4 regions of the Rathayibacter tanaceti genome follow, and region 4 is predicted to be linked to each of the others. Evidence: predicted binding sites of a transcription regulator. Region 4 holds the regulator's gene; each other region holds the start of a gene.

Region 1 (7,645 bases), 530 kb from region 4:
ACCGGCTCCGGACGATGCTCCCGCCACGACCGATACCACGACCGAGGCGCCTGCGCCGGCCGAGTCCACCCCGGCAGCGGCTGGTTAGACACACACATCGACGAAGGCCCCGGCTGCGCAACGCGCGTCCGGGGCCTTCGTCCTTTGTGAGCCGACGACGGGACTTGAACCCGTAACCGCCCGATTACAAGTCGGGTGCGCTACCAATTGCGCCACGTCGGCAGGTGCGCTCGCGCACCCGGACACCCTATCGCGGGCCTCGGGACGGATCCGCCCCGAGGCCCGCGACAGCCGCTCAGGGCTGGAGGACGCTGAGGTGCCGGTCAGCCGGCGCAGGCCTTTTCGGCCCGCCGATCTTCCCGTCGGGACGGCCGACGTAGAGCCAGCCGAGCAACTCCTCGCCCTTCTCAAGGCGGTGCGCCTTCCGCACCGCCTTGGCGCGCGTGTAGGAGCCGGTGCGCCAGAAGACGCCCCAGCCCGCTTCGTCGAGTAGCAGGCTGAGGAGGTGCGCGACGCCGGAGGCGACCGCCTCCTGCTCCCAGGCCGGGACCTTCGACTTCTTGACACTGACCACGACGGCGAGGAGCAGTGAGGCACGGTGGGTCTTCTCGATGTACCTGCGCCCGTCCTTCTTGGCGCCGGAGGCGGCCGCGAAGCTGCGACCGATCCGGTCGCGAGCGGCTCCGCGGATCTCGATCACACGCCACGGACGCAACGAACTGTGATCAGCGAGCCGTGAGACCGCGGAGACGAGCGTCGCGATCTCCTCGTGTCCCGGCGCCTCGGCCGTGACCTTCGAGCGCGATCGGCGCGCGAGGACGGCTTCGAGGACGGGGGAGGAGGACACTCTCACTCGCCCTCGGGCGTGAACTCGAGCGCGACCGAGTTCATGCAGTAGCGATCGCCGGTGGGGGTGCCGAAGCCGTCGGGGAAGACGTGGCCCAGGTGCGAACCGCAGTTCGCGCAGCGGACCTCGGTGCGCACCATGCCGAGTGTGCTGTCCTCGATCAGCTGGACCGCGTCCGGGTCCACCGACTCGTAGAAGCTGGGCCAGCCGCACCCGGAGTCGAACTTCGTGCCGCTCTTGAACAGCTCGGCGCTGCACGCAGCGCAGGTGTAGAGGCCGGAGCGGTGCTCGTCGAGCAGCTCGCCCGTCCACGGGCGCTCTGTGGCGGCCTGGCGCAGCACGGCGTACTGCTCGCGGTCGAGCTCCTCGCGCCACTCGGCGTCGGTCTTGTTCACAGAATACGACGACATGGGTCTCCCTAGGAATCCTCGCCAGTGTACGGGGGAGGTCGCTCCCCTCCTCTTTCCCTCAACCCCGTCCTGCGCGGGCGCATTCCGTGATCGCGACCGTGCTCGGGCGTCTCCTGGTCGAGATCGCGCGGGATCGCGCTCGCTGTCGGTCGGAGCGCCTCCGCGGGGTGCCGGCCGTCCTCCTTACTGTGGAGAGATGAGCACGACGACGGACCCGACCTCCGGCACCGGCCTCTCCGAACGCGACCTGCGGGTGCTCGCCTTCGAACGCGAGTGGACGTCCCGCTCGGGCGACAAGGACGACGCGATCCGCTCCCAGTTCGGGCTTTCGGCGGCCCGCTACTATCAGGTGCTCAGCGCAGTGCTCGCCTCACCGGCCGCTCTCGCTCACGATCCGATGCTCGTCTCGCGGCTGCAGCGCATCCGCGACCAGCGCGCCGGCGCCCGCGCCGCGCGACGCCTCGGGCGCCTCGAGTAGACGAGCTGCTCGAGTCCACCAACGGAAGGCCGGCCGTACCCCCGATGTCGAATACGCACCCGAGAGACCGCTTCGACGAGATCCCGGCCACGGAGGGCCGCATCGGCGCGCACCGCCGTCCGCCGGCTCCGCACGCCCGAGCGATCGCCTTCGCCTGGGCTGCCCTGGCCACCGGCGTGATCGTCCTCCTCGGCTTCATCGGGCTGCTGGTCATCGACAATCGCGTGCAGTTCACCGACGTCTTCACGGCGCCGACCGATGCGGCGGGAGCGTCGTCGGCGCCCACCGCGGTCGCGACCGTCGATCCGTCCCTCGGAGTCGCCGTGCTCAACGGCACCGCGACGGCCGGTCTCGCCGCCAGCGCGGGCGATGCCCTCACCACCGCGGGCTGGAGCGTCCCCACGGTCGCGAACGCGAACACCGAGAACGTCGCCACCACCACCGTCTACTACACCGATCCGGCGCTCGAGGGCGCAGCGCTCGGGCTCGTCGGCTCCCTCGGCACGGGTTCCGTCGCCCTCTCACAGGACTTCGTCGAGACCGGTGCCGTTGTGGTGGTCCTGGGCGCCGACTACGTGGCCGCCCAGGGCTGATCCGGCTCCTCTGTTACAGCCACGTTTCCCCCGTGTTGAATCCCGGGCAACTCTTTGCCCCGCTGGCGCTTCCGGCCCTGTCGAGGCAGAACCGTGCGGTTAGGATTCCGAACCAGGCACCAGCGCATCGCTCGTGCCGCGGGCAGCACAGCACTGGGGAGTACAGAGATGGCGAACGGAACCGTCAAGTGGTTCAACGCTGAGAAGGGCTACGGCTTCATCACCGTCGACGGCGGAGGTCAGGACGTCTTCGTCCACTACTCCGCCATCGACATGTCGGGATACAAGGTCCTCGAGGAGGGCCAGCAGGTCGCGTTCGAGGTCGGCACCGGGTCGAAGGGCCCGCAGGCCGAATCGGTCCGTCCGGTCTGATCGAGACTGCTCGAGGAGCCGTCGTCCGCCTGGTGCGGACGGCGGCTCCTTCTGTTGCGGCGGTCGCGGCGGTCGCTTGCACTCCTCCACCGCGAGTGCCAGAATCGGTCTTGGCACTCGCTCCAGTCGAGTGCCAGCACAGAAACTTTCACGACGTCCGGGAGGGACGAGAAACACACATGGCCAAGATCATTGCTTTTGACGAAGAAGCCCGCCGCGGCCTCGAGCGTGGACTCAACACTCTGGCTGATGCGGTCAAGGTGACCCTCGGCCCGCGTGGCCGCAACGTCGTCCTCGAGAAGAAGTGGGGCGCCCCCACCATCACGAACGACGGTGTCTCCATCGCCAAGGAGATCGAGCTCGACGAGCCGTACGAGAAGATCGGCGCCGAGCTGGTCAAGGAGGTCGCCAAGAAGACCGACGACGTTGCCGGTGACGGAACCACCACCGCGACCGTCCTCGCTCAGGCGCTCGTCCGCGAGGGTCTGCGCAACGTCGCCGCCGGTGCCGACCCGATCAGCCTCAAGAAGGGCATCGAGAAGGCCGTCAAGGCCGTCACCGCCGAGCTCGTCGCCGGCGCGAAGGCCATCGAGACCAAGGAGGAGATCGCCGCGACCGCCTCCATCTCGGCGGCGGACCCGGAGATCGGCGCGATCATCGCCGAGGCGATCGACAAGGTCGGCAAGGAGGGTGTCGTCACCGTCGAGGAGTCGAACACCTTCGGCACCGAGCTCGAGCTGACCGAGGGCATGCGCTTCGACAAGGGCTACCTGTCGCAGTACTTCGTGACCGACCCCGACCGCCAGGAGGCGGTGTTCGAGGACCCCTACATCCTCATCGTCAACTCGAAGGTCTCGAACATCAAGGACCTGCTCCCTGTCGTCGACAAGGTGATCCAGGCGGGCAAGCAGCTGCTGATCATCGCCGAGGACGTCGACGGAGAGGCGCTGGCGACCCTGGTCGTCAACAAGATCCGCGGCATCTTCAAGTCGGTCGCCGTCAAGGCCCCCGGCTTCGGCGACCGCCGCAAGGCGCAGCTCCAGGACATCGCGATCCTGACCGGCGGCCAGGTCATCTCCGAGGAGGTCGGCCTCAAGCTCGAGAACGTCACCCTCGACCTGCTCGGCTCGGCCCGCAAGGTCGTCATCACCAAGGACGAGACCACGATCGTCGAGGGTGCCGGCGACGCCGAGGCCATCGCCGGTCGTGTCGCGCAGATCCGCGGCGAGATCGAGAACACCGACAGCGACTACGACCGCGAGAAGCTCCAGGAGCGCCTCGCGAAGCTTGCCGGTGGTGTTGCGGTCATCAAGGCCGGAGCGGCGACCGAGGTCGAGCTGAAGGAGCGCAAGCACCGCATCGAGGACGCCGTGCGCAACGCGAAGGCCGCCGTCGAGGAGGGCATCGTCGCCGGTGGTGGCGTCGCCCTCATCCAGGCCGGCAAGATCGCCTTCGAGAAGCTCGAGCTGGTCGGAGACGAGGCGACCGGCGCGAACATCGTCAAGGTGGCCATCGACGCCCCGCTCAAGCAGATCGCGCTGAACGCCGGTCTCGAGCCCGGTGTCGTCGCTGCCAAGGTCCGCGAGCTGCAGACCGGTCACGGCCTCAACGCCGCGACCGGCGAGTACGTCGACCTCATCGCTGCGGGCATCATCGACCCGGTCAAGGTCACCCGCTCGGCCCTGCAGAACGCGGCGTCGATCGCCGGTCTCTTCCTCACCACGGAGGCCGTCGTCGCCGACAAGCCCGAGAAGAACCCGGTCGCTGCTGGCGGCGACCCCACCGGAGGCATGGACTTCTAGTCCGTCTCCGACTGCACAGAAGGCGGTTCCCCTCCGGGGGAGCCGCCGTCTGTGTGTGTGCGGGTCCATGTGGGCGCCGATCGGCTGTCCGGCGCCTCCCTTCGCCCCGTCAGCCTCCGCCTTGCACTCCGGCTCGGCGGATCGCGTTCCGTTCGGTGTTCGCACACAACCGTCCCTTCCTGCGAGCCGCAGGCCCGAGGGTGATCCGGAGACGCGCGGCTCCAGGGTCGACGGGTCAGACGGAGGCGGGTGACGTCTCGCCGTTCTGACCGACCGTCAGCAGCGGCAGGGCGACGCGGAACGTCGCGCCGCCGCCGGGGGTCTCGACGACGTCGACGCGGCCCTTGTGGGCGGCGACGATCGAGGACACGATCGCCAGGCCCAGACCGCTGCCTCCTGTCTCGCGGGTGCGCGACGTGTCCGCGCGCCAGAAGCGCTGGAAGATCTTCTCGCGGATCTGCGGCGGGATGCCCTCGCCGTGGTCGATGACCTCCAGCAGAGCAAGCCTTCGCGAGCGATCGACGGCGACGCCGATCTCGATCGGAGTGTCCTCGGGCGTGTAGCGGACCGCATTGCCGATCAGGTTGGTCAGCACCTGGCGGATCTTGTTCTCCTCCGCCATCACCAGCGCGGGAACACCGGGCGCCTCGGGAGCAGTGGCCGTACCGGCGGCGATCTCCTCGGCCTTCACCCGGCGCGGACGTCGGCGGAACCGGGCGAGCCGCGCGCCGGCGGCGAGGATCGGGCCGGTGAGCCCGGGATTGGACAGCTCCATCGGCTGAGTCGCCGAAGCGTCGGCCTCGTCGGGCTCGAGCGCCGGGGTCTCGACCGGAGTGTCGTCGCGGGTCTCGACGCCGAAGTCGCGGTCCGGCCACGACGCCATCGCATCCATCGCGGCGTCGCGCGCGAGGGGCATGAGGTCGACGGGGGCCAGCGCGAGGGGCTTGGTCTCGTCGAGGCGGGCGAGTTCGAGCAAGTCCTCCACGAGGCCGCCCATCCGGATCGCCTCTTTCTCGATGCGTTCCATCGCCTGGCCCACTGCCTCGGGGGTCTGCAGCGCGCCCATCCGGTACAGCTCGGCGTAGCCGCGGACCGAGACGAGAGGAGTGCGCAGCTCGTGGCTCGCATCACCGACGAACCTGCGCATCTGATCGATGGTGCGCGCGCGATCGCGGAAGGCGGAGTCGATCCGCCCCAGCATCGCATTGAGCGAGCGGTTGAGCCGGCCTACCTCGGTGTTGGGAGTCGTGCTGTCCAGGCGCTGGCTGAAGTCGCCGTCGGCGATGGCGGCGGCGGTCTGCTCGACCTCGCGGAGCGGGGCGAAGGTCGTGGTGACGAGCAGGCGGGTGAGGAGAGCGCCGATCACGACGATCGCGACTCCGAAGCCGAGGAAGATCGTGAGGTAGGTCGTCATGATGTTGTCGACGCTGCGGGTCGACACGGCGAGGAGCAGGGTCTCGTAGCCGGCGCCCTGGGAGTAGACCGTCGACAGCGCGTGATATTCGATCTTGCCGTTCGCGCTCCAGATGTCCATCGTCTTGTCCCCGCTCTGGAGGGCCTGCTCGATGGTGAAGACCTCGGGGAACTCGGGGGCCGCCGCTCCCGCAGCGTTCGTGCTGTACAGAGCGCCGTTGGGCGCGTAGACCGCTCCGTAGTCGGCCTTGGAGTCGTCCAGCGCGGCGATGCCGCGGACCGCCAAGTCGCTCGCGGTCTTCTGCGCCTGGTCCGTCAGCTGCGCGTCGAGCTGTGCCACCAGCTGAGGCTTGAGCATCGTCATCGTGCCGATGCCGGAGACGAGCAGCCCGAGCGTTAGCAGGAGCACCGTCACTGCGGTGATCTTCGTGCGCAGCGAGATGGAGTTCCACCGCTCGGCCAGACCCTGGTGCATGGCGGTGGAACTCCCTCGGGATCGGCAGCGTCGCGCCTCCGATCGGAGACGGGCGCCGAGGCGCGGAGACTATGCCTTCGCGACCTTCAGCATGTACCCGAATCCTCGCTTGGTCTGGATGAGCGATTCCTCCGAGTGCGTGTCGAGCTTACGGCGGAGATACGAGATGTAGGACTCGACGATGCCCGCATCGCCGTTGAAGTCGTACTCCCAGACGTGGTCGAGGATCTGTGCCTTGCTGAGCACCCGGTTGGGGTTGAGCATCAGATAGCGCAGCAGCTTGAACTCGGTGGGGCTGAGCTCGACCGGCTCGTCCCCGACGAGGACCTCGTGGGTGTCCTGGTCCATGGTCAGCTCGCCGGCGCGGATGACCGCGTCCTCTTCCGCGTGCATGGTGCGACGCAAGATCGCCTTGATGCGCGCGACGATTTCGTCGAGGCTGAACGGCTTGGTGACGTAGTCGTCGCCGCCGACGGTGAGGCCGGTGATCTTGTCCTCGGTGTCGTCCTTCGCCGTGAGGAAGAGGATCGGCGACGTGTACCCGGCTGAGCGGAGGCGCTTGGTGACGCCGAAGCCATTCATGTCCGGCAGCATGACGTCGAGGATGATCAGGTCCGGCTCCTCCTCGAGGACCGCGGAGATCGCCTGCGCCCCGTTGCCGACCGCCCGCACGGCGAAGCCGGCGAAACGGAGGCTCGTGGTGAGCAGGTCTCTGATGTTGGGCTCGTCGTCGACGATGAGAATGCGGGGTCCGTCCATGCACGCCAGTATCTGGCCGTCGGCTGTACAGAGTCTGGGAGCCGAGTGGCCGGGCGCTCTATGGTCGCCCGGCGGCGCGGAACGGCGGAGTCAGGACTGGGCGCGGCGGCGCCGGACTCCCACGATGAGCATCGCGATCATCATCACGAAGGCGATGGGGAGGCCCACGAGCGGAACGGCGAAGACGAACTGCCACAGCGGACCCGTGTACGCCCGGACGCCGAGAGCGGGAGCGACGAGGATCGCGAGGAACGCGAGGACCGTCATGATGATGATCGCGATGAACATGTAGGCGAGGGTGCGCTCCGCGCGTCCGATGCCCGCGGGCTCCTGTGGCTTCACCTGTCAAGGATAGGGCGGTCACGGTCGACTAAACTGATGGCTGCTTCATTTCCAGGAGGGGTCCGCATGCCTACCGGCAAGGTCAAGTTCTACGACGAGGAGAAGGGCTTCGGCTTCATCAGCACTGATGACGGCCAGGAGGTCTTCCTGCACG
Region 2 (7,645 bases), 590 kb from region 4:
GGGCGGCCCAGGCCGTGGGCGCGCACGAGTTCATCGAGGCGCTGCCCGACGGCTACGACACCGACGTGAACAAGCGGGGCGGCCGCGTGTCGGCCGGCCAGCGGCAACTGATCTCCTTCGCCCGCGCGTTCCTGGCGGATCCGGCGGTGCTCATCCTCGACGAGGCGACCTCGTCGCTCGACATCCCGAGCGAGAGGCTGGTACAGCAGGGCCTCCAGACGCTCCTGGCCGACCGCACGGCGGTGATCATCGCCCACCGCCTGTCGACGGTCGCCATCGCCGACCGCGTGCTGGTGATGGAGCACGGCCGCATCGTCGAGGACGGCACCCCGGAGGCGCTGATCGCCGGCGAGGGCCGCTTCGCCACCCTGCACGCGGCCTGGCGCGACTCGCTGGTCTGACTGCGGCGCCATCCGCCTCCGCGTCGCGTCCCCGAGCCGGAGGACCGTGTGCGCCCCGCAGATCGGGTCGCCCCCGCGGACGCCCCCGCGGTCAGGGCCGCCAGAGGGCGGCACGCACGTCGACGCGGTAGCCGTTCGGAGTGACGACGAGCGGCGTCCCCTCCCGCTCGTACTCGACCCGGGCTCGCTCCTCGTGACCGACCGGAGGCGCCCCGCCGGAGCGCACCACGCGCCACCATGCGACCTCCGCACCGTAGCGCGCCATCACCGTGCCCACCGCTCTGGCCGCTCGAGTGCCGAGCATCGCCGCGACGTCGCCGTAGGCCATCACGTGTCCGACCGGGATCGACCCGACCACGTCCAAGACGGCGGAGACGAAGTCGAGCGGCCCCGGCTCGTCTCTCGCGACGTCGAGAGCAGGAGCGCGCGTACCCGGAGGCTGAGCGGTCAGAGCCTCAGCGCCCCGATGTTCTCGCCGTATTGCGTCTCGCCGACGACCTCGAAGCCGATCCAGCGGAAGAACTGCTCGGGCCCGTCTTCGCCCGACTCCCAGACCACGGTGAGGGTGTCGAAGCCGCGAGCGCGCGCCTCGTCTGCGGTCGCGCGCACGGCGAAGGTGCCGACTCCGCGGCCCTGCTTCGCGGCGTCGATGTTGATGCGCCAGATGCAGCTGCGGAACTCCTCGGCCGCCTCCGGGTCGAAGTGCGCGTGGATGAAGCCGACGAGCTCGTCGCCGTCCAGCACGGCGCGCTGCCACGAGGCACCCGGATCGATCACCGCTGCGGCCGCAGAGTACGACACCGGCGCGATGAATTGCTCCTGTCCGGGTTTGAGGCTCAGCCCGTTGACGGCGGAGATGTTCGAGGCGGACAGCTCTTCCAGACGGAGGTCACTCATGGCGTCAATCTACCGGCACGATGCTCGGGCGGGAATCATCCTGGCGGCCGACACCGGGCGGCACAGAGCCGCCCCGGGGACGGCCCGGTGAAGTCTCTCGACATCGAGACAGTTGAGTGCTCGGGTAGGCTGGGTCGAGGCCATCCGGAGCGGTGCAGAGCCGCCCGTCCCGCACAGGTGCGGGGTCATCGACACCATGGGAGAGCAATGTCCAAGATCAAGGTTGAGGGAACGGTCGTCGAGCTCGACGGCGACGAGATGACGCGGATCATCTGGCAGAAGATCAAGGACACCCTCATCCACCCGTACCTCGACGTGAACCTCGAGTACTACGACCTCGGCATCGAGTACCGCGACGAGACGGACGACCAGGTCACGATCGACGCGGCGCACGCCATCCAGAAGCACGGCGTCGGTGTCAAGTGCGCGACGATCACGCCCGACGAGGCCCGCGTCGAGGAGTTCGGCCTGAAGAAGATGTGGAAGTCGCCGAACGGCACGATCCGCAACATCCTCGGCGGCGTCATCTTCCGCGAGCCGATCATCATCTCGAACATCCCCCGACTCGTGCCGGGCTGGAACAAGCCGATCATCATCGGTCGTCACGCGTTCGGCGACCAGTACCGCGCGACCGACTTCGTCTTCAAGGGGAAGGGCACGCTCACTGTCGAGTTCACCCCCGAGGACGGCTCCGAGCCGATGAGGTTCGAGGTCTACAAGGCACCCGACGACGGCATCGCGCAGGTCCAGTACAACCAGGATGCGTCGATTCGCGACTTCGCGCGCTCATCGCTCAACTACGGCCTCTCGCGCAACTATCCGGTCTACCTCTCGACCAAGAACACGATCCTCAAGGCCTACGACGGCCGCTTCAAGGACATCTTCGAGGAGATCTTCGAGACCGAGTTCAAGGAGCGCTTCGACGCCGCGGGCCTCACCTACGAGCACCGCCTCATCGACGACATGGTCGCCTCCGCGATGAAGTGGGAGGGCGGGTACGTCTGGGCCTGCAAGAACTACGACGGCGACGTCCAGTCCGACACCGTCGCGCAGGGCTTCGGCTCGCTCGGCCTGATGACCTCGGTCCTCTCCACACCCGACGGCAGCGTCGTCGAGGCGGAGGCGGCGCACGGCACCGTGACGCGCCACTACCGCCAGCACCAGGCGGGCAAGCCCACCTCGACCAACCCGATCGCTTCGATCTACGCCTGGACGCGCGGCCTCGCGCACCGCGGCAAGCTCGACGGCAACCAGGAGCTCATCGACTTCTCGCTGACGCTCGAGGACGTGGTCATCACGACGGTCGAGTCCGGCAAGATGACGAAGGACCTCGCTCTGCTCGTCGGCCCCGACCAGAGCTGGCAGACGACCGAGGAGTTCCTCGCGACCCTCGACGAGAACCTGCAGGCCCGCATGTCCGCCTGATCTCCGGCTCTCGGACACCCGTTCGGCTCGCAGTGATCCTCGGATCCTGCGAGCCGAACGTGTTTCTGCGGGCCGGGAGCGCCGAGGTCAGAGCGCCCGGGCGAGCGCGGTCATCGCCACTGTCGCGTCGGGCCCCGACGGGATCAGCACGACGCTCGATGCTCCGGCCGCATGCAACTCGGCAATGCGTGTTCGGGCGTCGTCCGGCGTGCCGACGACCGCCAGTTGGTCGACCCACTCATCGGGCATGCCGCGCGAGAAGGCGGTGCGGTCCGCGCTCGCCGCGCGCAGCCGGGCAAACTCCTCCGCGAACGGCAGCGGTTCGATGTGGGGCGCCCAGTCGGGCTCACCGATCCACTCCAGCCCGTGGCGCACCGCGTCCCGCGCGGTGGTGGCCTCGTCGTCGACCGCCGCCACCGAATAGGCGACGAGGCGTCCCGCCGTCGCCATGTGCTCGCGGGCGCGGGCGAGGTACTCCGGAGTCACCGGTTCGGCCAGCACAGCCCCGTCGGCGATGCGGCCGGCGAGAGCCAACGACTTCGGCCCCCGGACTCCCGCCAGAAGCGGCGGCACGACCACGGGCGGCGACTCGAGCACGAGGTCGTCGACCTGCACGTAGCGTCCGGTGCGGCTGGTCCGCTCTCCCGAGAGCAGCGATCGGATCGTGTTGAACTGCTCCTCGAGCAGCGTGAGCGGACTCTGCGGCCAGACACCGAGGCCGCGCATCCAGTGCGGCATGCCGTGCCCGATCCCGGCGTGCAGGCGCCCGGGGAAGAGCTCGGCGAGAGTGCCGAGCTCCATCGCCGTGAAGGCCGCCGTGCGGACGGCGGCGGGCAGGATGCCGATGCCGACGACGATCCGCTCGGTCGCTGCGAGGACGGCTCCGGCCTGGGCGATGCCGCCGCGGAAGCCGAGGTCCTCGACGACCCAGAGCTCGTCGAAGCCGAGCGCTTCGGCGCGGCGCGCGTAGGCGAGGACCTCCGAGGCGGGGAGGTCGCGGGGAAGAAGGACGCCGACGGCAGTGGCGGAGGGAGCGCGCATCCGGTCAGCGTAGGGGATCCCCGGACGCGCAGCAGGGGCCCGCCCGCGCGGACGCGGACGGGCCCCTGCTGCGGCGGTCAGTCGGCAGCTGTCTCGCTGATCTGGACCTGCTCGGGACGGGCACTCGAGACGACCTCGATGCGTCGGGAGCGGGCCTTCTCGCTGACGGGGATGGTCACCGAGAGCACTCCGTTGTCGTAGGACGCGAAGATCCGCTCGGTGTCGACGCCCTGGCCGAGGCTGAGCTGGCGGACGAACGTGGCCGACTGGCGCTCCCGGGTGATCCAGGTGACGTCGTCGCCGCTGGCGACGGTCCGCTGCGCCCTGATGGTGAGCAGCTGACCGTCCACATCCACATCGACGGAGCCCGGGTCGATGCCGGGGAGGTCGGCGGTGAGGACGTAGTGGTCGCCGTCCCGGTAGAGGTCGATCGGCATACGGCGGGGCCCCTGGCCTGCACCGAGCAGGGCAGAGGCGACGCGGTCGAGTTCGCGGATGGGGTCGTAGGTGATGGCCATTGAGATCACTCCATTCGGTCGTGCAACGAAGAGTTCCAAGGGTTGAGCCGACTCGACTCAACTGCGACCAGATTAGCACTCGGCTGGCGAGAGTGCCAAAAATTTTCGTCCCCGATCCGGTCACTTCGTTACGTGCTCGTAACAAAGCTGGGCAAACGGGTTCGTAGGGTCGATTCTGTGTGAGAACCGATCCGGTTCCCAGCGAACGTGAGTAAGGACATCGATTGCCGATCCACCTGTCCCACCGTCCACCCGTCCGTCGCGCTGAAAGGCGCATCCTCGCAGGACTCGCCGTACTCGGCGTCGCCGCTACGGCGGCCTTCGCCACCACCGGCGCCAGTGCCGCTCCACTCGTCGGCAGCGCCTCGCTCGTCGGCGGACTCTCCACCGGGCAGAGCTTCGACGACGGCGATTACGTCGTCACCCTCGTCGAGCCCTCGGCCGCGACGTATCAGGGCACCGACGCCCGCTTCGCGCGCACTGCTCCCCTCGAGGGCTCGCAGCTCCAGGCCGCCTCCGCGCCGGTCGAGGACTACGCGGCGCATCTCGAGCAGCGTCAGCAGGACGTCGCCGCCGCGGTCGACGCGGCCATCGACTACCACTACACGGTGGCGCTCAACGGCTTCTCAGCCACCCTCTCCGGCGACCAGGCTGGCGAGCTGGCGGAGCGCAAGGACGTCGCGCAGGTCCGCAAGGTCGAGAACCTGACGGTCGACCGCGCGGCGCAGACCGCTCCGCTCGCCTCTGCGGCAGGCATCCCCGTCCCTGACACCGGCCAGCAGCGCTCCACCGACTTCCTCGGTCTCGAGGGCGAGAACGGAGCCTGGCAGAAGCTGGGTGGCATCGACGACGCGGGCAAGGGCATCGTGGTCGGCGTGATCGACTCCGGCATCGCGCCCGAGAACCCGTCGTTCGCGGGCCCCGCACTGGCGACGTCTCCGGGAGCGGAGCCCTACACCGACGGCACGACGGTCACCTACGCGAAGTCCGACGGCACCTCGTTCGTCGGCTCCTGCTCGCCGGGACTCCCTGCCTCCGTGCAGTGGGACGGCGACGAGTGCAACCAGAAGCTCATCGGAGCGCGCTGGTTCCTCGGCGACGGCGAGAAGGTCGGCTCGTCCGACAACGCCGAGTACCGTTCCCCGCGCGACGCCGACGGACACGGCTCGCACACCGCGAGCACCGCGGCCGGCAACGCCGGTGTCGAGGCGAGCGTCGACGGCTACGACTACGGACAGATCTCGGGTGTCGCCCCGGCTGCGAAGGTCGCGGCGTACAAGGTCTGCTGGAACGGCACCGAGGCGGGCACCGACGACGACGACTTCTGCTCCGGCTCCGGGATCCTCGCCGCCATCGACGCGGCGGTCAAGGACGGCGTCGACGTGATCAACTTCTCGATCGGCGGCGGCTCGGCCACCTCGACACTCACTCCCATCGACGAGGCCTTCCTCAACGCGGCCTCCGCGGGTGTCTTCGTCGCGGCCTCGGCCGGCAACTCCGGAGCGGGCGCTTCCACTCTCGACCACGCCTCGCCGTGGTACACGACGGTCGCCGCCTCCTCCGTCCCCACCTACACGGCGACCGCCACCCTCGGTGACGGCCAGGCGTTCGTGGGCGGTTCGATCTCGGTCCACGACGACGTCACGGGCCCGCTGGTGAACAGTGCCGACGTGGTCCGCTCGGGCGCCGAGAATCCTGCGATCTGCGAGACCGGCACCCTCGATCCCGCGAAGGTGAAGGGCAAGGTCGTCACCTGCACGGCGGGCGTCACCGCGCGCGTATCGAAGTCGGCCGAGGTCGAGCGGGCAGGCGGCATCGGCATGCTCCTGCTCAACGCGACCCCGAACGCATTGCACGTCGACGACCACTCGGTCCCGAGCATCCAGATCGATTCGCAGGCCTACGACGCGATCACCGCGTACGCGAAGACCTCCGGCGCGCGGGTGACGCTCTCCGAGGGCAACCCGACCGGCGCCGTCATCCCCGTGCCCCAGGTCGCCGGCTTCTCGTCGCGCGGTCCCGCGGAGGCGGACGGTGCCGACGTGCTCAAGCCTGACCTCACGGCACCCGGTGTCGCCATCCTGGCCGACAGCTTCAACGCCGAGGGCGACGACCCCGCCTTCGCGTTCGAGTCGGGCACCTCGATGTCGTCACCGCACGTCGCCGGCCTCGCCGCGCTGATCCTCGGTGCCACGCCGAAGGCCTCTCCGTCGGCGGTCAAGTCGGCCATGATGACCTCCGCCTACGACAGCGTCGACCAGTCGGGAGCGGCCTCCGAGGACGTCTTCGCCCAGGGCGCCGGACACGTCGACCCGACCGCGTTCCTCGACCCCGGGCTGCTCTACGAGAGCGGCACGAGCGACTGGATCGCTTTCCTGAAGGGCGCGGGCTACGTCTTCACCTCGAACCCCGTCATCGACCCCATCGCGGCCATCGACCCGTCGGACCTGAACCAGGCCTCCATCGCCATCGGCGCCCTGGCCGGCACGCAGACGGTGACCCGAACGGTCACCTCGACCGGGCCGGGCACCTACACGGCATCGGTCGACGGGATCGACGGCATCGACACCGTCGTCTCCCCGTCCAGCCTCAGCTTCACCGAGGCGGGGCAAACCGCGGAGTACACGGTCTCGTTCACGACCGGTGACGCCGAGCTGAACGAGTTCGCCACGGGATACCTCACGTGGTCGAGCGCGGAGCACGATGTCCGCAGCCCGATCGCGGTGCGTCCGGTCCTGCTGGACGCCCCCTACGAGGTCTCGGGCTCGGGCACGACAGGCACCGCGTCGGTGACGATCACTCCGGGCGTCGACGGCGCCCTGCCGCTCGCCGCGAGCGGGCTGACCGAGGGTGTCCTCGCCGAGGACGCCACGGCGGCCGACGGCCACTCGGGCACCCTGCCCAAGGGCACCTCCTTCACCACCACGGTGGAGGTGCCCGAGGGCGCAGAGTTCGCCCGCTTCGACCTCGACGCGATCGACGACACGGCCGACCTCGACCTGACCGTCACCAGCGAGAGCACGAAGAAGGTGTACACCTCGGCGACCGGCTCGGCCGACGAGCGCGTCGACATTGCCGCGCCCGCGGCGGGCAGCTACACGGTGGAGGCCGTCATCTACTCTGTCGGCCCCGGCACGTCGGCGACGACCTTCGACCTGCGCAGCTTCGTCGTCACTCCGGAGGAGCGTCTCGGTTCGCTGAGCACCGACCCGCAGATCGTCGACGCTGTTCAGGGTGAGCCGACGGCCTACACCGTCTCGTGGTCGAACCTGGCCGGGCCTGCCCAGTACCTGGGGCGCGTCACCTACGGTGAGTCGGGTCCGGCGACGCTCGTGAGCATCGACGTCGCCGACGCGGTCACGC
Region 3 (7,645 bases), 630 kb from region 4:
ATCCGCTTCCCGCGGGGGCTGACCCTGCCCAAGGACCAGGAGCGCCACCGCTACGACTTCTCGTTCTCGGGGCTCAAGACCGCGGTCGCCCGCTGGGTCGAGAAGCGGCAGGATGCGGGGGAGGAGGTGCCCGTCGCCGACGTCGCCGCGAGCTTCCGCGAGGCGGTCGCCGACGTGCTCCTCACCAAGGCGCTCGCGGCCTGTCGGGATCGTGACGTGCCGCGTCTCCTGCTCGGTGGCGGCGTGGTGGCGAACGCGCGCGTACGAGCGCTCGCCGAAGAGCGGTGCGCGGCGGCCGGGGTGACGCTGCGGATCCCTGCGCTCTCGCTCTGCACCGACAACGGCGCGATGATCGCCGCGCTGGCGGCTCAGCTCATCGAGGCCGGGCACCCGCCGTCGGGCCTCGACTTCGGTGCCGACTCCACGCTGCCGGTGACCGAGATCCAGGTGCGGTGAGGGCCGAGCGCTCGAGCCTGGATGACGCAAGCGGCGTCCAGCCTTTTGACAGGCGGAGCGGTGCGCTGCCACTCTGGGCGCATCCGCTCGTTCCTGATCAAGGGGGATCCCATGACCACTCCGTACACGCCCACCTCCGACCGCTACAACGTTCTGGCGATCATCGGTTTCATCGCCGCGTTCGTCGTCAACATCGTCGGGATCGTCCTCGGCTTCATCGCCCTCTCGCAGATCAAGCGGACGGGGGAGAAGGGCCGCGGCCTCGCGCTCGCCGCCGTCATCATCGGTTTCGCCTCGATCGTCCTCGGCATCATCGCCTCGATCATCGTCTTCGCGTTCGCCGCGAGCGCTCCCACGACCGGGTACTGATCGCCCGGCCTCCCGGCAGGGGCCGGCCGGCCGGTCCCAGCCCCGCATCCTCGCCCCCGCATCCTCGCCCCCGCATCCTCGCCCCCGCATCCTCGCCCCCGCACCCCGAGCCCCCGCACCTCAAGGCCCCGCACCCTCAGGAGGGATCCATCGTGAGCGACGACACCGTGCGCCGGGAGACGGTCGATCCGTCGCCCGCGCCGTTCGATCCGCCGCTCGGGGAGCCGTCGGAGGCCGCGCCGCCGCCGACGGCTCCGGCCGCACCCGGATCCGCACCGCACCGGCCACCGCTCGCCCCGCTCGCGGTTGCCGCTCTGGTCTGCGGACTGCTGGGGCTCGCTCCCGCCGCTATCGTGCTCGGTCACGTCGGATTCGTGCAGGCCGGTCGGTCGGGGCAGCGCGGCCGGGGCCTCGCGGTCGCGGGCTTCGTGCTCGGCTACCTGGTGATCGTCCTCGCGGTCGTCGCCTGGTTGGTCTGGAGCGCCTTCGTCGGTGACCTGCGCGACGGAGGCTATCTGCCCGCCTGATCCGCGGGGATCAGCACACGGCACCCTGGCTAGACTCGGCGCATGAGCGACAGCACCCGGTCCAGCTCCGACGAGCACGAGGGATCCCCGCCCGCCCCGCCGGGTCCGCCCGCCCCGCCGGTTCCGCCCCGCGCGACATCCGCCGTTCCGCCCGCCGCAGATGCGCGCCCGCCGGTCTACGGCACGCCGCTGCCGCCAGCGCCCGCTCCGCCCTCGAACGCCGCGCCGCCGTATCCCGCCGCGTCGGCCCACACCTTCCCCCCGGGCTCCGTCGGCTCCCCGGCGCCTGTCGTCCCGCGGACGCTGAGCCTCGTCGGGATGATCCTCGGTATCGTCGGGCTCGTCGTCTCGATCTTCGCCTGGGGCTTCGGATTCATCCTCTCGGCGCCCGCTGTCGTCCTCGGCTTCCTCGGTCGGCGCCGCGAGCCGGGCGCGCGCGGCCTCGCGCTGACCGCGATCATCACCGGCGTCGTGGGCATCCTGGTGTCGTTGGTCTACCTGGCGATCACGATCGTCGTCTTCTCGATCGCCCTCGGTGCGGTCAATTCGGGCTCCTGACCGCTCCCGCGTTCAGCCGACGGAGGACCGCTCGACGCGTTCGGCGAGCAGCGCGCGGTGGCGGCCCTGGATCCGCGTCAGGATGAGGACCGCTCTGGCGCGACCTGCGAGGCCGAGCCGCTTGCGGAACCGGGCGGGGTCGATGTCGACCCCGCGCTTCTTGATCTCGAGCACTCCGATGCCGCGCGAGCGCAGCTCCCTGGCCAGGGTGCGCTCGTCCAGCGGAAGTTCGGCCAGCACGCGGAAGCTGCGGAGGAACGGCGACACGGCGGCCTCGTCGCCGGTGAGGTAGGCGATCCCGGGCGAGAGCATCCGCGAGCCGCTCTCTCGGGCCAGCTCGCCCAGCAGCCGGGCGCGGATCGCGGAGCCGTCGGGCTCGTGCACGAAGGCGCCGAGAGCGCCGACCTCCTCATCCTCGCTGTCCCCGGCAGCGGTGAGCTCGGCGGTCGCCCCCGCGCCGATCAGCAGAGCGGAGCGGCGCACTCCCGGTCGCGCGAGCGCGCCGAACCACAGGCCCGTCTCGACCAGCTCGCCATCGACCGAGACCCACTGCGCCTCCGCCTCCTCGGGAAGCCGCTCGCGATCGAACCCCGGACCGACCTTGACGCCCACCGGCCGGTGCCGGGCGAGGCCGAACGCGAAGTCGAGCGAGGGCGAGTAGTCGTCGGGGTCGTCCAGGCGCCGGGTCTCTCGGTGACCGGCCGTGCGGCGGGCGGGATCGAGGTACACCGCGTCGAAGCCCGTCAGGTCGAACGACTCCGCGCGGGAGTGCGCTGCGCCCGCACGGGGGAACGGGGCGAGGTTGAAGCTCGCCAGCGTCGCGGTGACCTCGTCGGCCTCGACCGCCGTCACCTCCAGGTCGATGGCGGCCATCGCGAGGGCGTCGCCGCCGATGCCGCTGCCGAGGTCGGCGATCCGGCTCGCTCCGGCGGCGGCGAACCGGCCGGCATGCAGGGCCGCGACGCGCAACCGCGTCGCCTGCTCGAGGCCGGCGTCGGTGAAGAGCATCGAGCGGGCGAACTCGCCGAACTTGGCCTCGGCCTTCTGTCGAAGGCGCGCCTGGGTCAGCACCGCAGCAACCAGCACCGGCGAGTGGCCGGCCGCGCGGAGGCGGGCGACGGCGCGGACGAGGTCGTCCGACCGGTACCCGTCGAGGGAGTCGAGGAGCCGGAGACCCTCGGGGGAGAGGAGCTCGACCAGCTCGTCGCGTCGCATCCGGCCATGGTAGGCCACAGGCTCCGGCCGCTCGGCCGTCCGGCTTGGCACTCTGATTGCACGAGTGCCAGCCGAGCCCCTACGATGGATCTAGCACTCTCGGAGCGTGTGTGCCAGAACCACGCTCCGCCCATCTCGTCGTCAAGAAAGAGGTCAACCGTGTCGGTGTCCATTAAGCCGCTCGAAGATCGCATCGTCATCAAGCAGGTCGAGGCGGAGCAGGTGACCGCTTCCGGTCTCGTCATCCCCGATACCGCCAAGGAGAAGCCGCAGGAGGGCGAGGTCGTGGCCGTCGGGCCCGGTCGCATCGACGACAACGGCAACCGCGTGCCCCTCGACATCGCGGTCGGTGACAAGATCATCTACTCCAAGTACGGCGGAACCGAGGTCAAGTTCTCGGGTGAGGACTACTTGGTCCTGTCGGCGCGCGACGTCCTCGCGGTCGTCGTCCGCTAGTCCGGACTCCTCGGAGGGCCCGGCGACCTCGGTCGCCGGGCCCTCCGTCGTCCCCGGTCGGTCCTCCTGGCGACGAGTGGCCTGATCCGCCGGCCGCGACGGCCCTCTGCCCCCTTCTGCGGTCGACGCCGTGCGTAGGATCGGGGGAGTGTCCGCCTCCCGCACCCCCGCCGAACCCCTCGCCCCATCGACCGCCGGTGCGCCCGTCGGGGCGGGCGAGCCGGTGCAGCGGCCCGCGGGCGGCATGTCGTCGACCGGGCTGCTGTTCGCCTTCGGCGCGTACCTGCTCTGGGGTGCGATGCCGCTCTACTTCATCGCGATGGCGCCGGCCTCGCCCTTCGAGATCGTCGCGTTCCGCGTGCTGTTCTCGCTGGCGTTCTGCGTGATCCTGCTCACGGTGACCCGGGGCTGGCGGTCGTTCGCCGCGCTGCTGCGGCAGCCGCGCCTGCTCGGAGTGATGGCGATTGCCGGTGTGCTGATCTACATCAACTGGCAGGTCTACGTGATCGCCACGACGACCGGCCACGTGATCGAGGCTGCTCTCGGCTACTTCATGAACCCGCTGGTCACCGTGCTGCTGGGGGTCCTCGTGTTGCGCGAGCGCCTCCGACCCGCCCAGTGGGTCGCGATGGGCATGAGTGCGGTCGCCGTGCTGGTCATCGCGGTGGGCTTCGGCGCGTTCCCGTGGATCTCCCTCGCCCTCGCCTTCTCGTTCGGCCTGTACGGGCTGGTGAAGAGCCGGGTGGGCGGACGCGTCGACGCCGCCGGCGGCCTCATGCTCGAGACCCTGTGGCTGACTCCCCTCGCCGTCGTGCAGCTGGTCGTGGTCGGCTCGATGGTCGGCCTGACGCTGACGACCGAGGGCGTCGGGCACGCCCTGATCCTCGCCTCGGCCGGGATCGTCACCGCCGTGCCGCTGCTACTGTTCGCCGGCGCGGCCCGTCGGCTCCCGCTCTCGATCGTCGGATTCGTGCAGTACCTGACGCCGTTCCTCCAGTTCCTCGTGGGGGCTTTCGTGCTCCACGAGGAGATGCCGGTGGAGCGCTGGATCGGCTTCGCACTGGTGTGGGCCGCCCTGGCCGTTTTCTCAGTCGACCTCGTCGCAGCCGAGCGCCGCCGGCGCCGTTTCTCGGCCGGAAGTGCGGAACGCGTCGTTCAGCCCTGACGTGGCGGCGAAAAAGTAACGATCCGGTCGCGAAACCTTTTGGTAACACCCCTGTATTGTTCACGGCTGCTTCGGAGGTTAGGTTGGCCGAGCGGTTGCCACCGGCGCCGCTCCCACTGACACACACCTCTCAAGGAGCAACATGGGCGTTTACGCGAAGGCCGGCTCGGCCCGCGCGCGGTCCCTCCGGGCAACCCTCGGCGGCGTCGCCATTCTGGGCGCCAGCGCTCTCGTCCTGGCCGGCTGTGCCGGCGGTGGCGACAGCGGATCGGGTGGCGACGGCGACTCGGGCGGTCTGTCCCTGAAGATCGGCACGATCCTCCCCCAGACCGGAACCCTCGCCGTCCTCGGCCCGCCCGAGATCGCGGGCGTTGAGCAGGCGGTCGCCGACATCACCGACGCCGATGCCGGCATCTCGATCGAGGCGGAGCAGAAGGACTCCGGCGACACCACGACCGACATCGCGACCCAGTCCGCGACCTCGCTGCTCGCCGACAACGTGTCCGCGATCATCGGTGCGGCGTCCTCGGGCGTCTCGAAGACCTTCATCGACCAGGTCACCCAGGCGGGCGTCGTGCAGATCTCGCCGGCCAACACCTCGCCGGACTTCACCACCTACGACGACGACGGCTACTACTGGCGCACCGCCCCCTCGGACGTGCTCCAGGGCCGCATCCTCGGCAACAAGATCCTCGGCGACGGCAAGACGAACGTGTCGATCCTCTACATGAACGACGCGTACGGCACCGGCCTCGAGAAGAACATCAAGGAGACCCTTGAGGCGGGCGGCGCAGTCGTCGCGGCCGAGGAGATCTTCGAGCCGGCGTCCACCGACTTCAACTCGGCGCTGACCTCGGTCCTCGCGCCGAACCCCGACGCGCTGGTCGTCATCTCGTTCGACGAGATCAAGACCATCGCGGAGCAGCTCTCGGCCAAGGGCTTCGACTTCTCGAAGCTCTACGGCACGGACGGCAACTACGGTGTCATCAAGGAGTCGGACACCAACGTCGACATCGCGGGTGCGCAGTTCACCAACCCGGGTGTGCAGGCGTCCGAGGACTTCCAGTCGTCGCTGCAGTCCCTCGTCGAGTCGCAGGGCAACCCGCCGCTCACTGTCTTCAGCTACGCGCCGGAGTCGTACGACGCGACCATCCTGACGGCTCTCGCCTCGCTCCAAGGCGGCGCAACGGACGGCGCGACCATCCGTGACAACCTCAAGGCGGTGTCGGAGGGCGGCACGAAGTGCACGACCTTCGCCGACTGCGCGAAGCTGATCGCCGACGGCGAGGACATCGACTACGACGGCCTGTCCGGCCCGATCTCGTTCGACGACAACGGCGACACCAGCGAGGCCTCGGTCTCGATCTACAAGTACGGGGCGGGTAACACCACCTCGTTCGAGGAGACCGTCGAGGGTTCGCTGAACTGACGACGCGGTGGCGCGGCTCCGGTCGCCTCCACAGAGGGGCTCGGTCTTCGGACCGGGCCCCTTCGTCGTGCCGGAGCCCGTTGCGTCCGTGGCGACACTCTCCGCTCCCGGCCGACGACGGAGCGCGCGCCCTCCCGTCCGTTGTGGCGACGGGGGACGCGCGCTCGGGGCGTGCTGAGAGGGCCTAGGAGGCGCGGAGCAGCTCCGCCTCCTGCGCCAGCCGGTAGGTGACGAACGAGCGACTGTAGTTGCGACGCTTGCCGCCCGTGGTCTCGGCGATGACCACCTGCGCGTAGACGCCGACAACGCTCCAGCGGTCGTAGTCTCCGATCGCGCCGGTGCCGAAGGTGGCGCCGACGGCGACGGGTGCGGGGGTGTAGCTCTTCATGATCGGCTCCTTCGAAGCGGATGCCGCAGCACTCGTGGCGCTGCGGGAGAGAGGACCCGGCGGCCGATCGAAGCTCCACCGGCGGGCGAGGTGAGGCGGGCTATTCCGTGTCGGGGACGACCCGTGTCCCCAAAACTACGTCAGAACGGCCACGGTGCTGTCACCCTCTCGAGGGCCTCCGTTGCGGAGAAAGCCTCGATGACTCGCCACGGCGGACGGGACGCTCCGGGAACGGCGAAGGGCCCGCCATCCGGAGACGGTGGGCCCTTCGCGGTGGCGCTCAGCCGCCGACGGTCGGAGTGCTCGTGGTGACCTCGTTGGTCGTCGCCAGCGTGCCGAGGTACAGCTCAATCACCTTCGGGTCGTTCATCAGCTCGCGGCCGGCGCCCTCGTAGGCGTCGCGCCCCTGGTCGAGCACGTAGCCGCGATCGCAGATCTGCAGGGCGCGGCGGGCGTTCTGCTCGACGATCATGATCGAGACGCCCGCGCGGTTGATCCGCTGCACATTGACGAAGGTCTCGTCCTGACGCATCGGCGACAGGCCCGCGCTGGGCTCGTCGAGCAGGAGCATCGACGGGTCCATCATCAGGGCACGCGACATCGCCACCATCTGGCGCTCGCCTCCGGAGAGCGATCCCGAGCGCTGCTTCAGGCGCTTGGACAGCTCGGGGAACAGCTCCGTCACGAACTCGAGCCGCTGGCGGTACGTCTTCGGCTTCTGGTAGACCCCCATCTCGAGGTTCTCCTCGATGGTGAGAGACGGGAAGACGTTGTTGTTCTGCGGCACGAACCCGACGCCCTTCGACACCAGCTTGTCGGCCTTGAGCCCCGTGATGTCCTCGCCGTTGAGCACCACCGTGCCCTGGCGGATGTTCACCAGTCCGAACATCGCCTTCAGCAGCGTGGACTTCCCCGCGCCGTTCGGGCCGATGATGCCCACGAGCTCCCCGCGCTTCACATAGACGTTCGAGCCGTTGAGGATGTTGACCCCCGGCACGTAGCCGGCATGGAGATCGTGGGTCTCGAGCGTGTTCGGGGTCGTCGTGTCGGCGGTCATTTCTCGTCCTTCTCGAATTCGACGG
Region 4 (7,645 bases):
CCCGTGGGCGGTCAGTAGCTGCAGCTCGTCGAGCACCGAGTGGCCCGCGGCCTCGGCCTGCGTCTGCGCGACCTGAGGGCAGAGCACGATGTCGCCCAGGAGCCCGGCCGGCGTCTGCTCGTCCTCGGTGCCGGGCCGCAGCTCGTCCATCGGGAAGCTGAGCACGTCGGTCGGCCCCGGCTCGTCCATCCACTGCACGTGCAGCTGCTCCATGGCGCCCTCGTCGACGAGCACGATCGCGAGCTCTGCGTCGGGGTGCACGTGCAACGAGTCGAGCGCGTAGCCGGCCAGGCGCAGCAGCGCCGCCTCGTCGACGGGGACGCTCGACTCGTTGTTGATCTCGATGCTCACGGGATGCGGGGTTCCTTCGGTCGGGTCGTGGCGGGCGGGCTCAGCCGCGCGGGGGCTGGCGATCGCCGGACGCGCGGGCCGCGCCTCCGCGGCGCTCGGCCCGGTTGGCGAACTCGCGCGCCTGCTCGCGCTCGAAGTGCTGGGCCTGCTTCTGCTGGTCGTACTCGGTGTACGCATCGACGATGCGGCCGACGAGGCTGTGGCGCACCACATCCTCGCTGGTCAGGCGCGAGAAGTGGATGTCGTCGATGTCGTCGAGCACCCGTGTCACGAGGCGCAGGCCGCTGGCGCCGGTCGGCAGGTCGACCTGGGTGATGTCGCCGGTGACCACCATCTTCGAGCCGAAGCCGAGGCGGGTGAGGAACATCTTCATCTGCTCGGGTGTGGTGTTCTGCGCCTCGTCGAGCACGACGAACGAGTTGTTGAGGGTGCGGCCGCGCATGTAGGCGAGGGGCGCGACCTCGATCGTGCCGGCCGCGAGCAGCTTCGGGACGATCTCGGGGTCCATCATCTCGTTGAGCGCGTCGTAGAGCGGCCGCAGGTACGGGTCGATCTTGTCGGTGAGCGAGCCGGGCAGGTAGCCCAGCCGCTCCCCCGCCTCGACCGCCGGGCGGGTGAGGATGATCCGCTCGACCTCCTTGCGCTGCAGCGCCTGCACGGCCTTCGCCATCGCCAGGTAGGTCTTACCGGTGCCGGCCGGGCCGATCCCGAAGACGATGGTGTTCTGATCGACCGCGTCGACGTACTCGCGCTGGCCGAGGGTCTTGGGGCGGACACTCCGGCCCCGCGCGGTGAGGATCGCCTGGCCGAAGGCCTCGGCCGGACTCACCGGCCCGCCGTTCTGCAAGATGCGGGCGGACTCGCGCACGCCCTCCGGATCGAGGTCGTGCCCGCTCGCGGTCATGCGCACCAGTTCTTCCACCAGGCGCGTCGCGGCGACGACGGGCTCGCGCTCACCCTCGAGCGTCACCTCGTTACCGCGTACGTGCACTCGGACATCGGGGAATCGTCCTTCGACCGCCCGGATGAGGCGGTCCTGAGGGCCGAGGAGTCGCACCATGGCGACCCCGTCGACGGCGACGACGCGGCGCGTCGTCTCGGGAGCATCCGGGCCTGCGGCGGGGCGCTCATCGGGGCTCGCGCCCGTGTTCTCAACCGGTGGCAAGGGAGCCTTCCGTGTGGTGACCGCCCAGGACGTGGGCGTGGACGTGGAACACGGTCTGGCCCGCCTCTGCTCCGGAGTTGAAGACGAGGCGGAACTGACCGTCGCTGTGGGCGTCGGCGAGCGACTGGGCGACCTGCACCATCTCGGCGAGCAGAGCCGGATCGGCCGCAGCGAGAGCGGCGACCGTCGGATGCTCCTGGGTCTTGGGGAACACGAGCAGGTGCACCGGGGCCTGGGGGGCGATGTCGGTGATCGCGAGGATGCGCTCGTTCTCGAACACCACGTCGGCGGGGATCTCGCCACGGGCGATGCGCGTGAAGACGGTGGGTTCGCTCATACAGCCATCTTAAACGGGCCTCGGCCGCGCCTGGCGCTCCGTTCGCCCACGGCGCGCGACGCGCGCGGCCGCGCAGGGCTGTGGAGGAGGCTCACCAGCGGCCCAGCCGCGCCGAGAGCACGGCGATGGCGGCCGGTCCGGCGGTCGAGGTGCGCAGCACGGAGTCGCCGAGCGCGACCGCCTCGGCCCCGGCGGCCGCGAACTGCCCCAGCTCCTCCGGGGCGATGCCGCCCTCGGGGCCGACGACGAGCACCAGGTCGCGCTCGTCGGGCACGAGCGCCGAGAGCCGGGCGGCGGCTCCCGGCTCGAGAACCAGGACCCGCGCCGCGGCGGCGCGGCCGACGACGTCGCTCGTCCGCGCGAGCGGTGCGACCTCGGGCAGTCGGGCGCGGAGCGACTGCTTGCTCGCCTCGCGGACGATGCTGCGCCACCGCTCGCGGCCCCTCTCCTCCTTCACGCCCGACCAGCGAGACACCGACCGGGTCGCCTGCCAGGGGACCACTTCGTCCACACCCAGCTCGGTCGCGGCCTGGACAGCGAGCTCGTCGCGATCCCCCTTGGCCAGCGCCTGCACGAGGACCAGGCGCGGCGAAGGCACCGGCGATTCCTGCACCGACTCGACCACGAGCACCACCCGCGCCGCCTCGGCGCTCTCGACCGCCGCCGTGGCGACGCGCCCGCGCCCGTCGCCCACCCGGACGCTCTCGCCCACGCGGATCCGGCTCACGGTGGCGGCGTGCCGTGCCTCCGCGCCCGTCAGCGCGAGCCGCGACCCGGGCGCGAAGCCGGCGGAGTCGAGCGTCTCGTCGATGTAGTGGTGCGCCACGGGATCAGCCGAGGAACCGGTCGCGGAGTTTGGAGAACAGGCCCTGCTGGAAGTGCGTCAGCGCGGGCTTCTGCGGCTTGTAGTGCTTCGCGAACTCCTGCATCAGCTCGCGCTCGCGGTGGCCGAGCTTGGTCGGGGTGACCACCTGGATGCCGATGCGGAGGTCGCCGCGTCCACTGCCGCGCAGCCGCGTCACTCCGCGGCCCTTGATCGTCACGATCTCGGTGCTCTGCGTGCCGGGTCTGATGTCGATGTCGATGTCACCGTCGAGCGCCGCGAGGGTGGCGGTGGAGCCGAGGATCGCGTCGGTCATCTGGACCTCGAGAGTGCAGAGCAGGTCGTCGCCGTTACGACTGAAGACGTCATGGTGCTTGACCTTGATCTCGAGGTAGAGATCGCCGTTGGGGCCGCCGGCGGGGCCGACCTCGCCGCTGCCGGGCATCTGAAGGCGCAGACCGGTGTCGACGCCGGCCGGCACATCGACGGGGACGGTGCGGCGCGCGCGGACGCGGCCCTGGCCCTGGCAGGTGGAGCAGGGGGTGGCGATGACGGTGCCGTAGCCGCGGCAAGTGCCGCACGGGCTCGCGGTCATCACATTGCCCAGCAGCGAGCGGACCGTGCGCTGGATCTGACCGGAGCCGTGGCAGATGTCGCACGTGATCGGCGAGGTGCCGGGCTGGCAGCAGGAGCCCTGGCAGGTCTCGCAGAGCACGGCGGTGTCGACCTCGAGGTCGCGGTGCGCCCCGAAGATGACCTCGTCGAGCGAGACCTCGACGCGCAGCAGGGCGTCCTGGCCGCGCTCGCGGCGCGAGCGGGGACCGCGTGACGAGCCCTGCGCGCCCTGGCCGAAGAAGGTCTCGAAGATGTCGCCGAAGCCGCCGAAGCCCTGCCCGCCTCCGCCGAAGCCCTCCTGGGGGCCGCGGTCGTACTGCGCACGCTGCTGGGCATCGCTCAGGACGTCGTAGGCGTGGGTGACGAGCTTGAAGCGCTCGGAGGCGTCGGCGCTCGGATTGACGTCCGGGTGCAGCTCGCGCGCGAGGCGGCGGTACGCCTTCTTGATCTCGTCGGCGGAGGCGTCGCGATCGACGCCCAGCACTTCGTAGTGATCGGCCACAGGTGGCTTCGTCCTTCGTTCGTGGGTCGGTGGGCCGGGCGCGGCGCACCCGGGGAACCGGCGGGGACCGGTGGGGTCTGGGGGCTATTCCTCGCCGAGGAGACGGGAGAGGTAGCGGGCGACGGCGCGCACCGCTGCGATGTTGCCGGAGTAGTCCATTCGGATCGGCCCGAGAACGCCCAGGCGCGAGACCTGGCCGCCCCCGGTGTTGTAGCCGCTGGTGAGCACCGAGGTCTCCTGGAGGCCGAAGGGCGCGTTCTCGCGGCCGATCCGCACCGAGATGCCCCGCGGATCGGGAGTCATCTCGGCGAAGAGGCGCAGCAGCTCCACTTGCTCCTCGATCGCCTCGAGCACCGGGTAGATGCTGCCCGAGAAGTCCTCCTCGGTGCGCACGAGGTTCGCTGCTCCGGCCATCACGAGCCGGTCCTGGCGGTTGGCGCCGACCTGCTCGAGCAGGGTCTGCACGATCGGGGTCAGCACGCGGTGCCGCTCGGGGCTGAACCGCTCGGCGACGGAGCCGAGGATCTCGGCCGCCTGCTGGAGGCCGAGGCCGAGCACAGCGGTGTTGAGCTTGGCCCGGATCTCGCCGAGGAGCGCGTCGTCGACGTCCTCCGGAGTCTCAAGGACGCGCTGGTCGACGCGCCCGGTGTCGGTGATGAGCACAGAGAGCAGCCGGCGCGGCGCGAGGGCGACCAGCTCCACATGGCGCAGCCGCGCGGCTCCGAAGGAGGGGTACTGCACCAGGGCGACGCTGTTGGTGAGCTGCGAGAGCAGCCGCACCGTCTTGACCAGCACCTCGTCGAGATCCGGGCTCTGACCGAGGAAGGTCTCGATCGCCTGCCGTTGCGCGGAGGTGAGCGGACGCAGGTCGGCGAGCTGGTCGACGAAGAGGCGGTAGCCCTTGTCGGTGGGCACACGGCCCGAGGAGGTGTGCGGGGCGGCGATCAGGTCTTCTTCTTCGAGCTGGGCCATCTCGTTGCGGATGGTGGCTGCAGACACGCCGAAGGCGTGCCGCTCGACGATCGACTTCGAGCCCACCGGCTCCCGGCTCGCCACGTAGTCCTGCACGATCACACGCAGGACCTGGAGACCGCGCTCCGTCACCATACGACCGACCTCCCGCCGGACTCCGGGTGCCCACGGGCACGCTCCTGTGCGGCGCTGCCGCCGCGCGGAGCCTGGCACTCCGCAACTCTGAGTGCCAATCATAACCGCGACCGAGCCCGGCGAGCGGGGATGTGCGGGGATCGGCCACACCCCCCGCCCGGCGCGGCCTGGGGAGGAGCCTCGCCGTCACCTCCGATCTCCTCCGCACGGACGACTGCGTGCGCCGCCGCCGCATGCCACGATGGACGCCGAGCGCACGGGGGATGCCCGGCGCCGACGCCGGAACGGAGACCATCATGTCGGCCACCCCTCCCCCGCCTCCCGCCTACGGGACGCCCGCCCCGCCGCTGAACCCCGCCGACGAGAAGACCTGGGCGATCGTCACCCACCTCGTCGGCATCTTCTTCAGCTTCCTGCCGTCGCTGATCGTCTACCTGGTTTTCAAGGGGCGCGGTCCGTTCTTGGAGGCGCACGCAAAGTCGGCGCTGAACTTCCAGCTGACCATGCTGATCTGCTACATCGCGGGGACGATCCTGACCGCGGTGTTCGTGGGGTTCCTCGTCCTGTTCGCGGTACCGATCCTGGTGCTGATCTTCGCGATCATCGCGTCGGTCCGAGCGAGCGCGGGCGAGTACTACTCGTATCCGCTCAGCATCCCGTTCTTCAAGTAGGTCGGAGCCGGCCTCGCCGCAACGAGCCGCCAATCCTGGCGCTCCCAGGGATCCTGCTGATCGGGCAGCCGCGGGACGCGAGGCGGCCGGTCCCGGTAGCGGACGGGCAGCGCCTCAGCCGTCGGTGAGCCGCCGGACCACCGCGTCCGCCAGCAGGCGCCCCCGCAGCGTCAGCACGACGCGGCCCCGCAGCGCCGCCCGTCCATCGACCAGCCCGTCGGCGATGAGACCGGCGACCTCGCGCCGACGATCCGGGGCGACCGCGTCGATCGGCAGTCCGTCCGCCAGCCGTGAGCGCAGCAGCACATCCTCGACGCGCCGGGTGACCGCGTCGAGCGTCTCGCGACCGGCCGCCGGTGAGGATCCGGCGCTCAGCCGGTCGGCGTAGGCCGCCGGGTGCTTCACGTTCCACCAGCGCACGCCGCCCACGTGACTGTGCGCACCGGGGCCGACGCCCCACCAGTCGTGGCCGAGCCAGTAGGAGAGGTTGTGCCGTGAGCGGTACGCGTCGTCGCGCGACCAGTTGCTCACCTCGTACCAGGAGTAGCCGGCAGCGGCGAGCCGGGCATCGGCGAGCTCGTACATGTCGGCGGTGAGGTCGTCGTCCGGAGTCGCGAACTCGCCGCGGCGGATCTGCCGGGCGAGTTTCGTGCCGTCCTCGACGATCAGCGCGTAGGCCGACAGGTGGTCGGGGTGGTTCGCGAGAGCGGAGTCGAGCGAGAGCTCCCAGTCGGCGAGCGACTCCCCCGGCGTCCCGTAGATCAGGTCGAGACTGACCTGCAGCCCCGCCTCGCGCGCCCACTCGACCACAAACGGCACGCGCTCCGGATCGTGGGTGCGTTCGAGGGTTGCGAGCACGTGGGGAACGGCCGACTGCATCCCGAAGCTGACCCGGGTGAATCCGGCGTCGGCCAGCGCCCGCAGGTAGGCGGCGTCGACGGAGTCGGGGTTCGCCTCGGTCGTGATCTCGGCGCCGGGTGCGACGCCGAAGTGCCCGCGCAGCCCGTCGAGCATCCGCACGAGATCGCCCGCGGGCAGGAGCGTGGGGGTGCCGCCTCCGAAGAACACCGTCGCTGCCGGGCGCCGCGGCAGGCCCGCGCGCTCAAGGACACCGGCGCCGAGCGCCATCTCGGCGATCGCCTCGTCGGCGTAGTCCTGCTGGCGTGCTCCGCGCAGTTCGGTGGCGGTGTAGGTGTTGAAGTCGCAATACCCGCAGCGCACCCGGCAGAACGGGACGTGCACGTACAGTCCGAGGTCGCGGTTCTCGGCCCCCTCGGCGACCGAGCCGGGCAGGAGTCCGTCGAGGGGGGCCGGATCGGCGAGCGGGAGGGCGCTGCCCACGTCAGCTGACGCGCGCCGGCAGCAGAGCGCGCAGGTACTTCTTGACCTGGCGCTTCTGCACGGCACGCAGCACCGGCGCGCCCAGGCGGTACAGGCGGGTGGAAGGGCGGGAGAAGACACGGATGACGAGCCAGACCGAGTCGTCGGCGCGCCGCTCGACGACGAACGACTCCTCGCCGCTCTCGGGGTGGCCCTCGAGGGTGCCGTAGGCGAAGCCGATCTGGTCGGGCTCGTCGACGACGTAGACGACCCGCACGGGAGCGTCGAAGGTGCGGCCGAGGAGGACGACCTTGAGCACCGCGGTGACACCCGCCGTGATGTAGGGGGTGCCGTCCGGCGCGAAGTGCTCCTCGGTCGGTCGGCTGACCAGATCGATCGGCGTGCCTGCGGAGTCGAAGTTCACGCCGGTGTACTGCACGCCGCTGCCGGTGGAGATGTCGGTGACCTCGATGCCGCTGCCGCGCTGAACGCCCCACGTCATCAGTGAGGCGGAGGTGATGGCGAACCGCTCGTCGCCGGAGCCGAGGCGCGCCTCGAAGCGCTCGGCGGTGAAGCCGTCCGGCGGGTACTCGAGCAGATCGGGCGCCAACGTGCCGCCGACGGCCGCGTAGGTGACCTGCGGCTGGCCCTCGAAGTTGGAGCGGCGGATGCTCACGTCCCGACCTTCTTCCCGGACACGTCGCGCACGGCGTGCGTCGGCTTCGCCCGCCGGGCCGTGCTGTCCATCCGACCC

What was found. Region 4 encodes HrcA, which represses chaperone genes, less so after heat shock. Its sites were predicted from a motif close to TTNGCACTCGNNNNNNNCGAGTGCNAA; they were not measured.
Positions count from the first base shown of each region.
Region 1: the regulator HrcA is predicted to act here: its motif matches at 2,811-2,837, upstream of groL (chaperonin GroEL).
Region 2: the regulator HrcA is predicted to act here: its motif matches at 4,355-4,381, upstream of GSU10_RS11600 (Hsp20/alpha crystallin family protein).
Region 3: the regulator HrcA is predicted to act here: its motif matches at 3,170-3,196, upstream of groES (co-chaperone GroES).

Region 1 is NZ_CP047186.1:2,413,359-2,421,003, reverse strand. Features, by position in the region: gene GSU10_RS11355 (DsbA family protein) at 1-88, shown strand, start outside; tRNA gene GSU10_RS11350 (tRNA-Thr) at 150-222, opposite strand; gene GSU10_RS11345 (nitroreductase family protein) at 296-853, opposite strand; gene msrB (peptide-methionine (R)-S-oxide reductase MsrB) at 850-1,257, opposite strand; gene GSU10_RS11335 (DUF3263 domain-containing protein) at 1,454-1,735, shown strand; gene GSU10_RS11330 (LytR C-terminal domain-containing protein) at 1,780-2,328, shown strand; gene GSU10_RS11325 (cold-shock protein) at 2,497-2,700, shown strand; gene groL (chaperonin GroEL) at 2,880-4,502, shown strand; gene GSU10_RS11315 (sensor histidine kinase) at 4,738-6,390, opposite strand; gene GSU10_RS11310 (response regulator transcription factor) at 6,460-7,149, opposite strand; gene GSU10_RS11305 (hypothetical protein) at 7,240-7,491, opposite strand; gene GSU10_RS11300 (cold-shock protein) at 7,558-7,645, shown strand, end outside.
Region 2 is NZ_CP047186.1:2,469,965-2,477,609, reverse strand. Features, by position in the region: gene GSU10_RS11625 (ABC transporter ATP-binding protein) at 1-401, shown strand, start outside; gene GSU10_RS11620 (MGMT family protein) at 493-729, opposite strand; gene GSU10_RS11615 (GNAT family N-acetyltransferase) at 849-1,298, opposite strand; gene GSU10_RS11610 (NADP-dependent isocitrate dehydrogenase) at 1,506-2,723, shown strand; gene GSU10_RS11605 (LLM class flavin-dependent oxidoreductase) at 2,811-3,764, opposite strand; gene GSU10_RS11600 (Hsp20/alpha crystallin family protein) at 3,842-4,282, opposite strand; gene GSU10_RS11595 (S8 family serine peptidase) at 4,507-7,645, shown strand, end outside.
Region 3 is NZ_CP047186.1:2,512,245-2,519,889, reverse strand. Features, by position in the region: gene tsaD (tRNA (adenosine(37)-N6)-threonylcarbamoyltransferase complex transferase subunit TsaD) at 1-456, shown strand, start outside; gene GSU10_RS11810 (DUF4190 domain-containing protein) at 568-825, shown strand; gene GSU10_RS11805 (DUF4190 domain-containing protein) at 978-1,352, shown strand; gene GSU10_RS11800 (DUF4190 domain-containing protein) at 1,395-1,910, shown strand; gene GSU10_RS11795 (class I SAM-dependent methyltransferase) at 1,923-3,125, opposite strand; gene groES (co-chaperone GroES) at 3,285-3,581, shown strand; gene rarD (EamA family transporter RarD) at 3,826-4,746, shown strand; gene GSU10_RS11780 (ABC transporter substrate-binding protein) at 4,889-6,175, shown strand; gene GSU10_RS11775 (hypothetical protein) at 6,360-6,563, opposite strand; gene GSU10_RS11770 (ABC transporter ATP-binding protein) at 6,844-7,620, opposite strand; gene GSU10_RS11765 (ABC transporter ATP-binding protein) at 7,617-7,645, opposite strand, start outside.
Region 4 is NZ_CP047186.1:1,880,740-1,888,384, forward strand. Features, by position in the region: gene ybeY (rRNA maturation RNase YbeY) at 1-351, opposite strand, end outside; gene GSU10_RS08870 (PhoH family protein) at 392-1,411, opposite strand; gene GSU10_RS08875 (HIT domain-containing protein) at 1,503-1,853, opposite strand; gene GSU10_RS08880 (16S rRNA (uracil(1498)-N(3))-methyltransferase) at 1,945-2,679, opposite strand; gene dnaJ (molecular chaperone DnaJ) at 2,684-3,793, opposite strand; gene hrcA (heat-inducible transcriptional repressor HrcA) at 3,878-4,900, opposite strand; gene GSU10_RS08895 (DUF4870 domain-containing protein) at 5,197-5,571, shown strand; gene hemW (radical SAM family heme chaperone HemW) at 5,686-6,912, opposite strand; gene GSU10_RS08905 (DUF1990 family protein) at 6,914-7,567, opposite strand.